DNA from 2 places in the Mesorhizobium sp. M8A.F.Ca.ET.208.01.1.1 genome. Region 2 is predicted to be linked to the other one. Evidence: riboswitches for the same ligand, from Rfam matches in the RefSeq annotation. Region 2 holds a riboswitch; the other holds the start of a gene.
The links. A riboswitch is a leader RNA that binds a small molecule or an ion and turns the genes downstream of it on or off. The one in region 2 is predicted to bind cobalamin.

Region 1: linked by a shared signal. The riboswitch ahead of EN851_RS24030 (aromatic ring-hydroxylating dioxygenase subunit alpha) and the one ahead of EN851_RS01805 (CbtB domain-containing protein) in region 2 are both predicted to bind cobalamin.

What each region holds. Positions count from the first base shown of each region.
Region 1 covers NZ_SRUT01000006.1:12,184-17,501, reverse strand. The annotation lists gene EN851_RS24035 (hybrid-cluster NAD(P)-dependent oxidoreductase) at 49-1,149, opposite strand; gene EN851_RS24030 (aromatic ring-hydroxylating dioxygenase subunit alpha) at 1,227-2,474, opposite strand; cobalamin riboswitch at 2,589-2,791, opposite strand; gene EN851_RS24025 (DUF680 domain-containing protein) at 3,285-3,485, shown strand; gene EN851_RS24020 (DUF680 domain-containing protein) at 3,559-3,765, shown strand; gene EN851_RS24015 (DUF680 domain-containing protein) at 3,830-4,078, shown strand; gene ugpC (sn-glycerol-3-phosphate ABC transporter ATP-binding protein UgpC) at 4,158-5,270, opposite strand; gene EN851_RS24005 (alpha-glucosidase) at 5,300-5,318, opposite strand, start outside.
Region 2 covers NZ_SRUT01000001.1:368,524-373,841, reverse strand. The annotation lists gene cbiB (adenosylcobinamide-phosphate synthase CbiB) at 1-866, shown strand, start outside; gene cobO (cob(I)yrinic acid a,c-diamide adenosyltransferase) at 863-1,486, opposite strand; gene cobU (bifunctional adenosylcobinamide kinase/adenosylcobinamide-phosphate guanylyltransferase) at 1,488-2,003, opposite strand; gene EN851_RS01810 (CbtA family protein) at 1,996-2,799, opposite strand; gene EN851_RS01805 (CbtB domain-containing protein) at 2,815-2,994, opposite strand; cobalamin riboswitch at 3,030-3,228, opposite strand; gene EN851_RS01800 (aromatic ring-hydroxylating dioxygenase subunit alpha) at 3,372-4,538, shown strand; gene EN851_RS01795 (MFS transporter) at 4,589-5,318, opposite strand, start outside.

The DNA.
Region 1 (5,318 bases), on a different contig from region 2:
TGCCGGCAAGGCGCCGACATTTCCGGGATCAGTCGAAGGACGGGCGGATCAAGCCTCGATTTCCAGCGCCGACAATGGCTTGGAACAACAGGCCAGGATGAAGCCGTCGTCGATCTCATGATCGAGGATGCCGCCATTGTGGCTCATCTCGACGCTGCCGGAGACTTTCTTCACCTTGCAAGTTCCGCACAGGCCGAATTCGCAGGCCGCCGGTATCCGCACGCCCGAGGCGCGCGCGGTCTGCAGCACGGTCTGGCCGGCGACGCAGTCGGCGTCGACATCCGAAAGCGCGAAGCGGATCGGCGTCGCGGCTTCGACGGAAATTGCCGCGCCGTCTTCAGCCGGCGCGGCAAACGGTGCCGGGACTTCGTCCACGGTCGGCGCGGCAAAGCTTTCCTGATGGTACTTTGCCATGTCGAAGCCGGCGGCTTCGAGCATGCCGCGCACGGCGCGCATGAAGGGATCGGGCCCACAGCAGAAGATTTCGCGTTCGCGGAAATCGGGTGCCAGGAGCGGCAGCCGGATGGCGTCGATGCGGCCCATATGGCCGTACCAGCCCTCGCGGCTCGACCGCTCCTCGATCATGAAGCCGAGCGACAGGCCAGGCATATGGCCGCCGAGCAGTTCGAGTTCCTTGCGGAAGATGATTTCTTCCGGGCGCCGCGCGCAGTTGACGAAACCGACATCGGTCCATGGCGCACAGTCGTTCAGCCAGCGCAGCATCGACATCATCGGCGTCACGCCGGAGCCGGCCGAGACGAACAGATATTTCGCCGCCGGATGGCTGTGCAGTGAAAAGTCGCCGCCCGGTCCATAGGCCTTGACGTGCGAGCCGGGCGCCAGGTGATCGAACATCCAGCGTGTGCCGATGCTGCCCGCCTGCGCCTTCACCGTCACCGCGATCGAGAACGGCCGCGACGGCGACGACGACAGCGTGTAGGTGCGCATCAGCGGCCCATCCGGCGTCGGCAGTTCCAGCGTCACGAACTGGCCCGGCTTGTAGCGGAACCAGGTCTGGTTGTCGGACCGGAAGGTGAAGGTCTTGACGTCGGGCGCCTCGTCGCTGACACCGGTCACTTCCAGCACCTGCAGCCTGTCGTTCCAGGGCGCCATCTGGTCGAGATGGCGATAGAGGCCAAGGTCGGTCATCGCATTCATCCCTGCATACCTTTCATTTTGCGGATGTCGTGATCCCAAAACCGCTGCACACTTTTGGGTGACATGCGCTAGGCGACGCTGCGCAGCGCCGGCCGCCCGCCTTCGGCCAGGCGCGGACCGATGAAGCGGGCATACCAGTCGACGAACTGGATGACGCCGCCTTCATGCAGCTCCGAATACGGGCCGGGTTCATAGGCCGGCGACAGGATACCGAAAGCGTTCTCCTCGACGATGCGGCGATCCTGGTCGTTGGTCTCGGTCCAGACATGGGTGAGTTCGGCGAGATCGTAGTCGACACCCTCGACGGCGTCCTTGTGCACCAACCACTTCGTCGTCACCGCCGTTTCGGTGGCGCTGACCGGCAGCACGCGGAAGGTGACGGCATGATCCACGAGGATGTGGTTCCAGGTCGTCGGGTAGTGATAGTGCATCAGCGTGCCGATGCGGTCGGCCGAAACGCTGTCGGACAGGTCCTTCCTCACCGCCCGCTTGCCGGTCATCGTGTAGCTCTGGGCGTCGCGCAGCAGCGGCGCGCGGGTGGCGCGGTATTGCCCGGCCGGGTCGATGCGGAATTTGCTGGGCAGGCCAACAGCTTCGCACTTCGCCCAGTGCGCCAGCATCTCCGGATCGCTGTCGGCGCCTTGCACGCCGGTCACGGTCGGTGCTTCCGGGAAGGTCTTGCACAGTTCGGGATGATTGCCCGCGCAATGATAGCATTCGCGGTTGTTTTCCCAGACCAGCTTCCAATTGCCCTTCTCGATGATCGTGCTCTCGAAGGCGATCTTGGCCTCGCTCAGCCGGTGCGGCTTGAGATAGGGCTCGATCATCGCCCGCATCGGCGCGAAGTCGGCCGGCTCCTTGGCCAGGCAGATGAAGACATAGCCGGCGACGCTTTCGCAGGCGACCGGCTTCAGCCCGAACTGGCTCTTGTCGAACCCCTCGGCCATCTGGCGGGCGAACAGCAGGCGCCCGTCCAGCTCATAGGTCCACTGGTGATAGGGACAGACCAGTTTGGCGGCCATGCCCTTGTCGCTGTTGCAGACGCGGCTGCCGCGATGGCGGCAGGAATTGTGGAAGGCGTTGATCTTGCCCTGCTGATCGCGCACCAGCACGATAGGATAGTCGCCGACCTGCACGGTGATGAAGCTGCCCGGCTTGGGCAATTCGCAATCATGGCCGATGAACAGCCAGTCGCGATACCAGATCAGCTCCATGTCGAGCTTGAAGTAGTCCGGGTCGGTGTAAAAAGGCTGTTCCAGCGAAAAGCCTTGTCTGCGGCTGTTCAAGAGCCTCAGCATGTCGTTGCGCGCGTCCATGTCCTGTCCTCATTTTCAAGGACTGAACTGGTGGTGATTGAGGAAGGACTGGACGCAGATCGGCGCAAAGCCGGACAAACACCATCCGCCTCTTGACCGCCCACCGCGATCAGTCGAGTTCTAGCCATCTCGGGCTGGTTTCCGGGCTCTGGAGTCGTCCTTACGGACCATCGCGACACCTTCCCAGGCTTACGCCCAGTGGTCTCCCGTTGCGACTTGAACTCCACCACCGTTGCGGGGGCAGCGCCGGAATCTGACCGGCTTCCCAATTCTCCGCTCCGTCGTCACGCAGCGGCACCTGAGATGCCTGATCTAATCACGGCAGGGTTTGCGACATCGGCATGAAAGCGACATCGCATCCATGCGGCGCGACACGCATGCTGGAACGTCGTGACAGGGGTCGCATCATCAAATTGCCTTCTGTCGCCAGGCGCGCCGGCACCGTTTTTCGACCCCTTTGCCGGGGGCGAAAAGGTTAACAGTTTCGAAAAGTGACTATTAGCAGATTCTAAAATCGAACCGAACGGTTCGTTTCTGTTGACGGTGCGTGCAGGACGGTGTGAACGCCGAGCCTCCGATACAGTTGGTGATCGGGGTGCCATTTTTAGCTAACTGATTGATATAACGACAGAAAATAACAGATGTGGAAATCACTGGCACAATTTCAAGTGGTAGGGTCATGGTCCACGCTGAACAACTTCGTGATTGGAAACAGCAGAGGTGCTCTCCCACATCGGGGCGGTCCGAACGACGCGATTTTAATCCCAAGACACGCCGCTAGACGGACGGAAAAATACTGGAGTACCCAAAATGAAAAAGATTGTTCTCACTGCCGCCGCCCTTCTGGCCATTTCCGGCAGCGCCTTCGCTGGTAGCGACCATTACGGTTCGAACGCCGCCACCCCCGCTGCCACTGTCGACAGCTCGTACACCGCTTCGACCAGCAAGTCGGAGCCGGCTGCTCAGACGCCTGCCCAGGGCGCCGACCACAATCTCTTCGGCAACAACTAACAGCCGATCCCCGGCTTGCGGCGGGGCGACCCTGCCGCGCGGGGTGGATGCCACAAATTCAGGAGTACCTAAAATGAACAAGATCCTCATTGCCGCCGCCGCCGTCCTGGCCCTCTCCGGCAGCGCCTTTGCCGGCAGCGACAACTACGGTTCGAGCGGTGCCAACCAGGCGGCTGTCACGTCGACCGACAACGCGAACACCGCATCGATCGGCAAGTCGGCTCCGGCCACCGAGGCGCCTGCCCGGCCGGGTAGCGATCGCAACCTCTTCGGCCGTTGACGCCTGTTGCGAGTGGCGGGCTCGCTCGCCACTCGTGGAATTCAAGACGTTAGGAGTATTGGAAATGAACAAGATCCTCATTGCTGCCGCCGCCGTTCTGGCCCTCTCCGGCAGCACTTTCGCCGGCAGTGACAACTATGGCTCCAATGGCGCCAATCAGCCCACTGCATCGTCGACCGTCAATGTCGATACGTCGCATACGGGTTCGGTCCGCAACAGCGACTCACCCATCTACAAGCTGCTCAACTCGTCCGGCGACGTGCAGAAGTCCGCCCCTCACGGCGCAGACCGCAATCTCTTCGGCAACAACTAACCAGCCGTCGTGATGTATAAAAAGAGAGCGGCGGGCCAGCCCGCTGCTCTCTTTTTGCGTTGTCGAGACATGGCTGGCCTCAGGCGGCTTTTGCTTCCGCTTCGTGCAGCGCGAACGACCGTCCATCCGCATCGAAGATATGAAGGTCGCCGGCATTGGCGGTCAACTGTAGCGTCGAGCCGCGCTTGATCTCGACATTGCCCGGCAGCTTGGTCACCAGCGGCAGGTCGGCACGGCCGATGTCGATATAGACCAACTGAACCTCGCCGAGTTGCTCGACATAATCGACCGTCCCCTCGAACAGATAGTCCGCACCACTGGCGATCGCGAGATCTTCCGGCCGCACGCCGAAGCTGACCGCCGCTCCCTTTGCCGAAGCAGGCGTCGCGATCGGCACCGTCGCCTTGCGGCCGCCGACATGGCTGATGATGGTCGGATTGCCCGTCTTGTCGACCGTGGCCGGCAGGACGTTCATGGCCGGCGAGCCGATGAACTGGGCGACGAATAGGTTGCCGGGGTTCTTGTAGAGCTCCATGGGCGTGCCGACCTGCTCGATGTGGCCATCCTTTAGCACCACGATGCGGTCGGCCAGCGTCATCGCCTCGACCTGGTCGTGCGTGACATAGATCATGGTCGTGTTGGGCATCGATTCCTTGAGCTTGGCGATCTCGATACGCGTGGCGACGCGCAGTGCCGCGTCAAGGTTCGACAGCGGTTCGTCGAACAGGAACACTTTTGGATTGCGCACGATGGCGCGGCCGATGGCGACACGCTGACGCTGGCCGCCCGACATCGCCTTGGGCAGGCGGTCGAGATATTTGGTCAGCTGCAGGATTTCGGCGGCCTGCCGCACCCGTTTGTCGATCTCGGCTTTGCTTTCCTTGCCGATCTTCATCGAGAAGGCCATGTTGTCGTAGACTGTCATGTGCGGATAGAGCGCGTAGGACTGGAACACCATGGCGATGCCGCGCTTCGATGGCGGCACGTCGTTGACCACCTGGCCGTCGATCTTGAGTTCGCCCGAGGTGATTTCCTCAAGCCCGGCGATCGAGCGCAGCAAGGTCGACTTGCCGCAGCCCGACGGGCCGACGAAGACGATGAATTCGCCCGATTTGATGTCGAGGTCGATGCCGTGGAGAATGTTGAGATTGCCGTAGGACTTCTTCACTTGTCTCAAATTGACATCGGCCATTGATTTCCTCCCAGTGGTTCCTCAGATGTTCAGCCTATGCGCCCGAAC
Region 2 (5,318 bases):
TATCCTTTCTCGACTTGAGGCTCAACCGCGCCACTGATCCCGACGCGCTGCGTCGCCAACGTGGTGTCCAGGCGCTTCTCGTCATCGTGCTGGTGCCGGCGGCAGCAGGTCTTTGCGTGCAGCTTGTCCTGCTCTGGTTCGTCCCCTTGGGATTGATCATTGCCGTCCTTCTGGCGACATCGCTTCTGTCGCAGAAAAGCCTTTACGAACACGTCGAAGCCGTCGCCGACGCGCTCGACAGCGGAGGCCTCGACATGGGCCGAGCCGCCGTCTCGCGAATCGTTGGCCGCGATCCCGAAACGCTGGACCGCGCCGGCGTCTGCCGGGCGGCGATCGAGAGCCTGGCGGAGAATTTCTCCGACGGCATCGTCGCCCCCGCCTTCTGGACCGGTGTCGGCGGGCTGGCCGGCGGCGCCGCCTACAAGGCCGCCAACACCGCCGATTCGATGATCGGCCACCGCACCCCACGCCATGAGGCCTTCGGCTGGGCGGCGGCACGCTTCGACGATTGGATCAACCTGCCGGCATCACGGCTGACGGCGGTGCTGATTGTGCTGGCCGCTTTCCTGGTCAAGGGCACCGACCCCGGCAATGCCTGGCAGGCGGTACGGCGCGACGCGAAAAAACACCGCTCGCCCAATGCCGGCTGGCCGGAAGCGGCCATGGCCGGCGCACTTGGCCTCGCGCTCGCCGGGCCGCGCAGCTATGGCGGCGTCGTGGTCGACGACGTCTTCATGGGCGAAGGCGGACGACGCGATGTCGACAGCGGCGACATCCGGCGGGCGCTCCAACTTTATCGTGTCGCCGACTATTTGCTGATTGGCCTGTTTGGGCTGATCGCGGTGATCGCAATCCTGGTGTTCTAGAACTCGATGCCCTGCTGCGCTTTTACGCCGGCGGAAAAATGGTGTTTCGTCAGCCCCATCTCGGTGACCAGGTCCGCCGCCTCGACCAGCGCCGGCTTCGCGTTGCGACCGGTGACGACAACGTGCAGGCCCTCGCGGCGAGCCTTGAGCGCGGCAACCACCTTGTCGAGATCGAGATAATCGTAGCGCAGCGCGATGTTGAGTTCATCGAGCACGACAAGGCTGATCGAGGGGTCGCCAATCAATTCCACGGCCTTGGCCCAGGCGGCTTCGGCGGCCGCGATGTCGCGCTTCAGATCCTGCGTTTCCCAGGTGAACCCCTCGCCCATCGCATGCCAGACGACCCGGTCGCCGAAGGCGGCGAAAGCGTCCTTCTCGCCGGTGTGCCATTTGCCTTTGATGAACTGGACGACGCCGACGCGCTTGCCGTAGCCGAGCATCCGCAGTGCGAGACCGAAGGCGGCCGTGGTCTTGCCCTTGCCGGGGCCGGTGTTGACGATCAGCAACCCCTTCTCGATCGTCTTGCCCGCGACCTCGGCGTCCTGCACCGCCTTGCGCTTGGCCATCTTGGCGCGATGGCGTTCTTCATCCCGGTCTTTGGAGCCCTTGTCTTCGGTCATTTCATTTCACCTTGAGCGGTAGCCCCGCCACCATCAGGAGCACCGTATCGGCGACCGCGGCGACCCGCTGGTTGAGCCGACCGGCGTCGTCGCGAAAACGCCGCGCCAGCGCATTGTCGGGCACGATGCCTTGCCCGACCTCGTTCGACACCACGAACCACGGCCCGCGCGGCCGCGACAGAACGTCCGCCAGCCGTCGGCACACGGCCTCGACGTCGTGATCCGCCAGCATGTGATTGGTCAGCCACAGCGTCAGGCAGTCGACAAGCACCGGTTGACCATCCGGCAACGCCTCTAGCACTTCGGCAAGGTCGAGTGGCACATCGATGGTCGACCAGCCCTCGCCGCGCCGCGAACGATGCAGCGCGATGCGCTCGTGCATCTCGTCGTCATAGGCTTGCGCCGTGGCGATATAGGCCCATGGCGGGGGCAATGCCGTCACCAGGGTTTCGGCGTGCGCGCTCTTGCCGGAGCGCGCACCACCGATGATGAAGGTCAGCTTGCCCAGATCAGGCAAAGCTGTCGCGCAGGCTGGTCGCCGGGCCGGTGAAGCGCCCGCGAACCACGCCGACGACCGCGCCGAGCAACAGCCAGAACACCAGATTTGTCACCGTCACCGCCACCACGAACTGATGATGCAGGCCTTCCGGGATCGGTGTCTCGAAGCTGTCGGGCTGCGGCGCGCCGACAATGTGCGGCGCGACGATCAGCAAGACCGCGAGGATGGTCAACGGCAGCGATCTGCGAAACACGATCAGGCCAAGGCCGATAGCGGTTGCCGCCACCGTTGCCGACCACCAGATCTGGCGCGGCAGGAGATCGGCCGCCGGCATTGCAGGCAACTCCGGCTGCAGGCCGAGGCCAGGCGCCAGTGTGAACACGGCAAAGCCGGCCAGACCCCAGAAAACGCCCTGGCGCCAGTTGCCGACGCCGCCTGCGAATTCCGAAACCGCGACCAGGACCAATGCGAAGCCGATGCCGGTGACGATATTGGCAAGCACGCTGAAGGCGAAACGCTCGAAGCCGTCGGCCGGCGCCCAGCCTTCATCCTCCGCTGCCGGAGCAGCTGCTTCCGCTGCCGGCGCGGCGGAACTCATGGCATTGCCTGCCGGAGCGGCCGTGCTCACGGCGCTGGTATCGGTCGCGGCGGGTGCCGCGCCATGATCGTGGTGATGGCCGCCGCCGGCCTGTTCGTAGACTTCCGCTTTCAGGATCAGCGGAACGGTCGCATAGGCCTGCATGCAGGCAAGAACGACACCGGCCACGAGCCCCGCGATCGCCGCGACGAACACGACGTTGCGAAAAAGGTTCATGATGTCAGATCCCAGTTAGTGGCAGGGAAACGCCATCGAGTGGCGATAGTCGTGGGCGGCGTTGTGGACCGCATCGATGTGTGAGAAGCCGACAAAACCAACGACGAAGATGCCGAGCAGCGCCGCGAGCGCGAGCTGCATGAAGCGCGACTGCGAGGAGACGGAGGCGCCGAGGGAGACGGTAGCGGTAGTCATGTCTTGTCCTTTCACCCTCCACCCGAGGGCATCGAAGTCAGTTTCCTGTCGCCGGCAGGTCTCCTGGCTCGCGGATAAGCGCCCTTCCCCACCTTCCCGAAGGAAAACCTTCAGTGGCATATGGAGAGGACTACCGCACACAGTTGCGGGGGCAGCCACGGCATTGGGCGAAACCTCGCCCGCACCGCATTCCCTCTTGGCTCCCAAAAAGGAACCGACGACGTTGGTGACTATAGGGAAATTCGCCGCGCGCGGCAAACCAAATTCCGACAGCCGCCAGCGCAGGAGCGTCGTGTCGGCAAAGCCGCTCCCATCCCGTCCTGATTGACAAAGTTCATGGCCGGGTGTCGGCTGGCAAGCCTCACAGGAAGCCAGCCATGCAGCCCAATGCCAGCGAGCGCGATCCTTATAACGGGCTGACCCGTACCGAGCCGACGCTGCCCTCATCGGCATATTGGGACCAGGAGAGCTATAAGCGTGATCTCGACGCCATCTGGTACAGAGACTGGCTGCTCGTCTGCCGCGAGGCCGATCTGGCGCAGCCGCTAGCCTTCCGCCGATTCCGCATCGGCACGCAGGACATCCTCGTGCTGCGCGACGACACAGGTGAGCTGCGCGCCTTCCACAACACCTGCCGCCATCGCGGCTCGCAGCTTTGCCAGGAGAGCGAGGGCCGCCTGAAAGCGCGGCTGATAACCTGCCCGTATCACGCCTGGTCCTACTCGCTGCGCGGCGAGCTGGTGCGCGTGCCGTCGAAATCACTGCCTGACGGCTTCGACAAGGCCGATCACCCGCTTTATCGCGTCGCGCTCTCGGTGTGGCGGGGCTTCGTCTTCGTCAATCTTGCTGAAGATGCCGCCGGCTCGGCGCAATCCTCCTTCGATCCCGCGTCCGGCAACCTCGGCAACTGGCCGCTCGAAACGCTGGTATCGGGCCATATGCTGCGCAAGGTCATGAACTGCAACTGGAAGATCTTTTGGGAAAACTTCAACGAGTGCCTGCACTGTCCGGGCGTCCACAAGGATTTGTCGCGGCTGGTGCCGATCTATGGCCGCGGCCTGATGAGCCGGCATGACGATCCCGAATGGCTCCGCCACGCCGACAATGACGCGCCGGAATTTTCCGGCGGCTTGCGCGCAGGCGCCCAGACCTGGTCGCGCGACGGCCAGACGCACGGCCCGGTCTTCTCAGGGCTGAAGCCGGCGGAACGCAGCGCCGGCCAGACTTATGCCACCAGCCTGCCCTCGATGTTCATCGTCGGCCATGTCGACTATGTCAGGACCGTGCACCTGGTGCCGCTCGGTCCCGAACAGACCGAGCTTGTCGCGGAGTGGCTGTTCGCGCCCGAGGCCCTCGCCGAGACCGATATCGACAACATCATCGCCTTTGGCACACAGGTGCTGGAGGAGGACGCCGCCATCTGCGAGGTCAACCAGAAGGGCTTGCGCTCGATGCGCCACACAGCCGGCGTGCTGATGCCCGAGGAATATGATCTGCACCGCTTCCACAATTGGGTGCGCGAGCGCCATGCGGCGGTGACATGAGGGTATGTCGAGATTCAGGTCAGGCCGGCATCACCTGAATATCGACATACCTACAGGGACTTCGGCAGGTAGCGCCAGGTCATGAAGCCGCAAAACGCCGCCAGCAGGCTGAGGGTGACGAACACCGATCCCAGGCCGAAGAACGCCAGCACCACCGAATAGACCAGCGGCGGCGTCAGTTCGGAAAAATCGAGATAGGTGCGGTAGACCGCCGCCATCTGCGCCCGCTCATAGGAGCGTACCGAGCGCATGAAGGCGGTCGAACCCAGGGCGTCGAGCGCGATGGTGAAGAAGGCGCCGCACAACAGGAAGGCGCCGGTCAGCAACGGTGCTGTCGCTCCGATCGTGCCGGCGGCCAGCAGCGATGCCGACATGGCGAAATAGGCAAACGTCATGGTGCGCCGGCCGCCAAAGCGCTTTCCTGCCTTGCCCCAGAAGATAGCCATGAACAAAAGCGCGTTGCCGGCCGAGACCAGCAGGCCGCCGGCGATATCGCCCTGCCCGGTGATGACCATGAACAGCGGCCCATAGACGAAGAACGTCGTCCAGAAGCAGCAGCGGCCGAAGGCGATCAGCCAGGCGAGTCTGAGCCTCGGCTGCGCCACGAAGCGGCCGATATTGGCGAGCGGATTGGCCGGCCGCGTCTTACCCGGGCGGATCGACGGGTTGTCACCCAGCCGGTAGGTCCAGAACAGCGCCAGCAAGGCCAGGGCGAACACCGCCACCGCACCATGCGCGGCGTAGATGCCGAAATGCGCGTAAAGAAAGATGCCCAGCGTC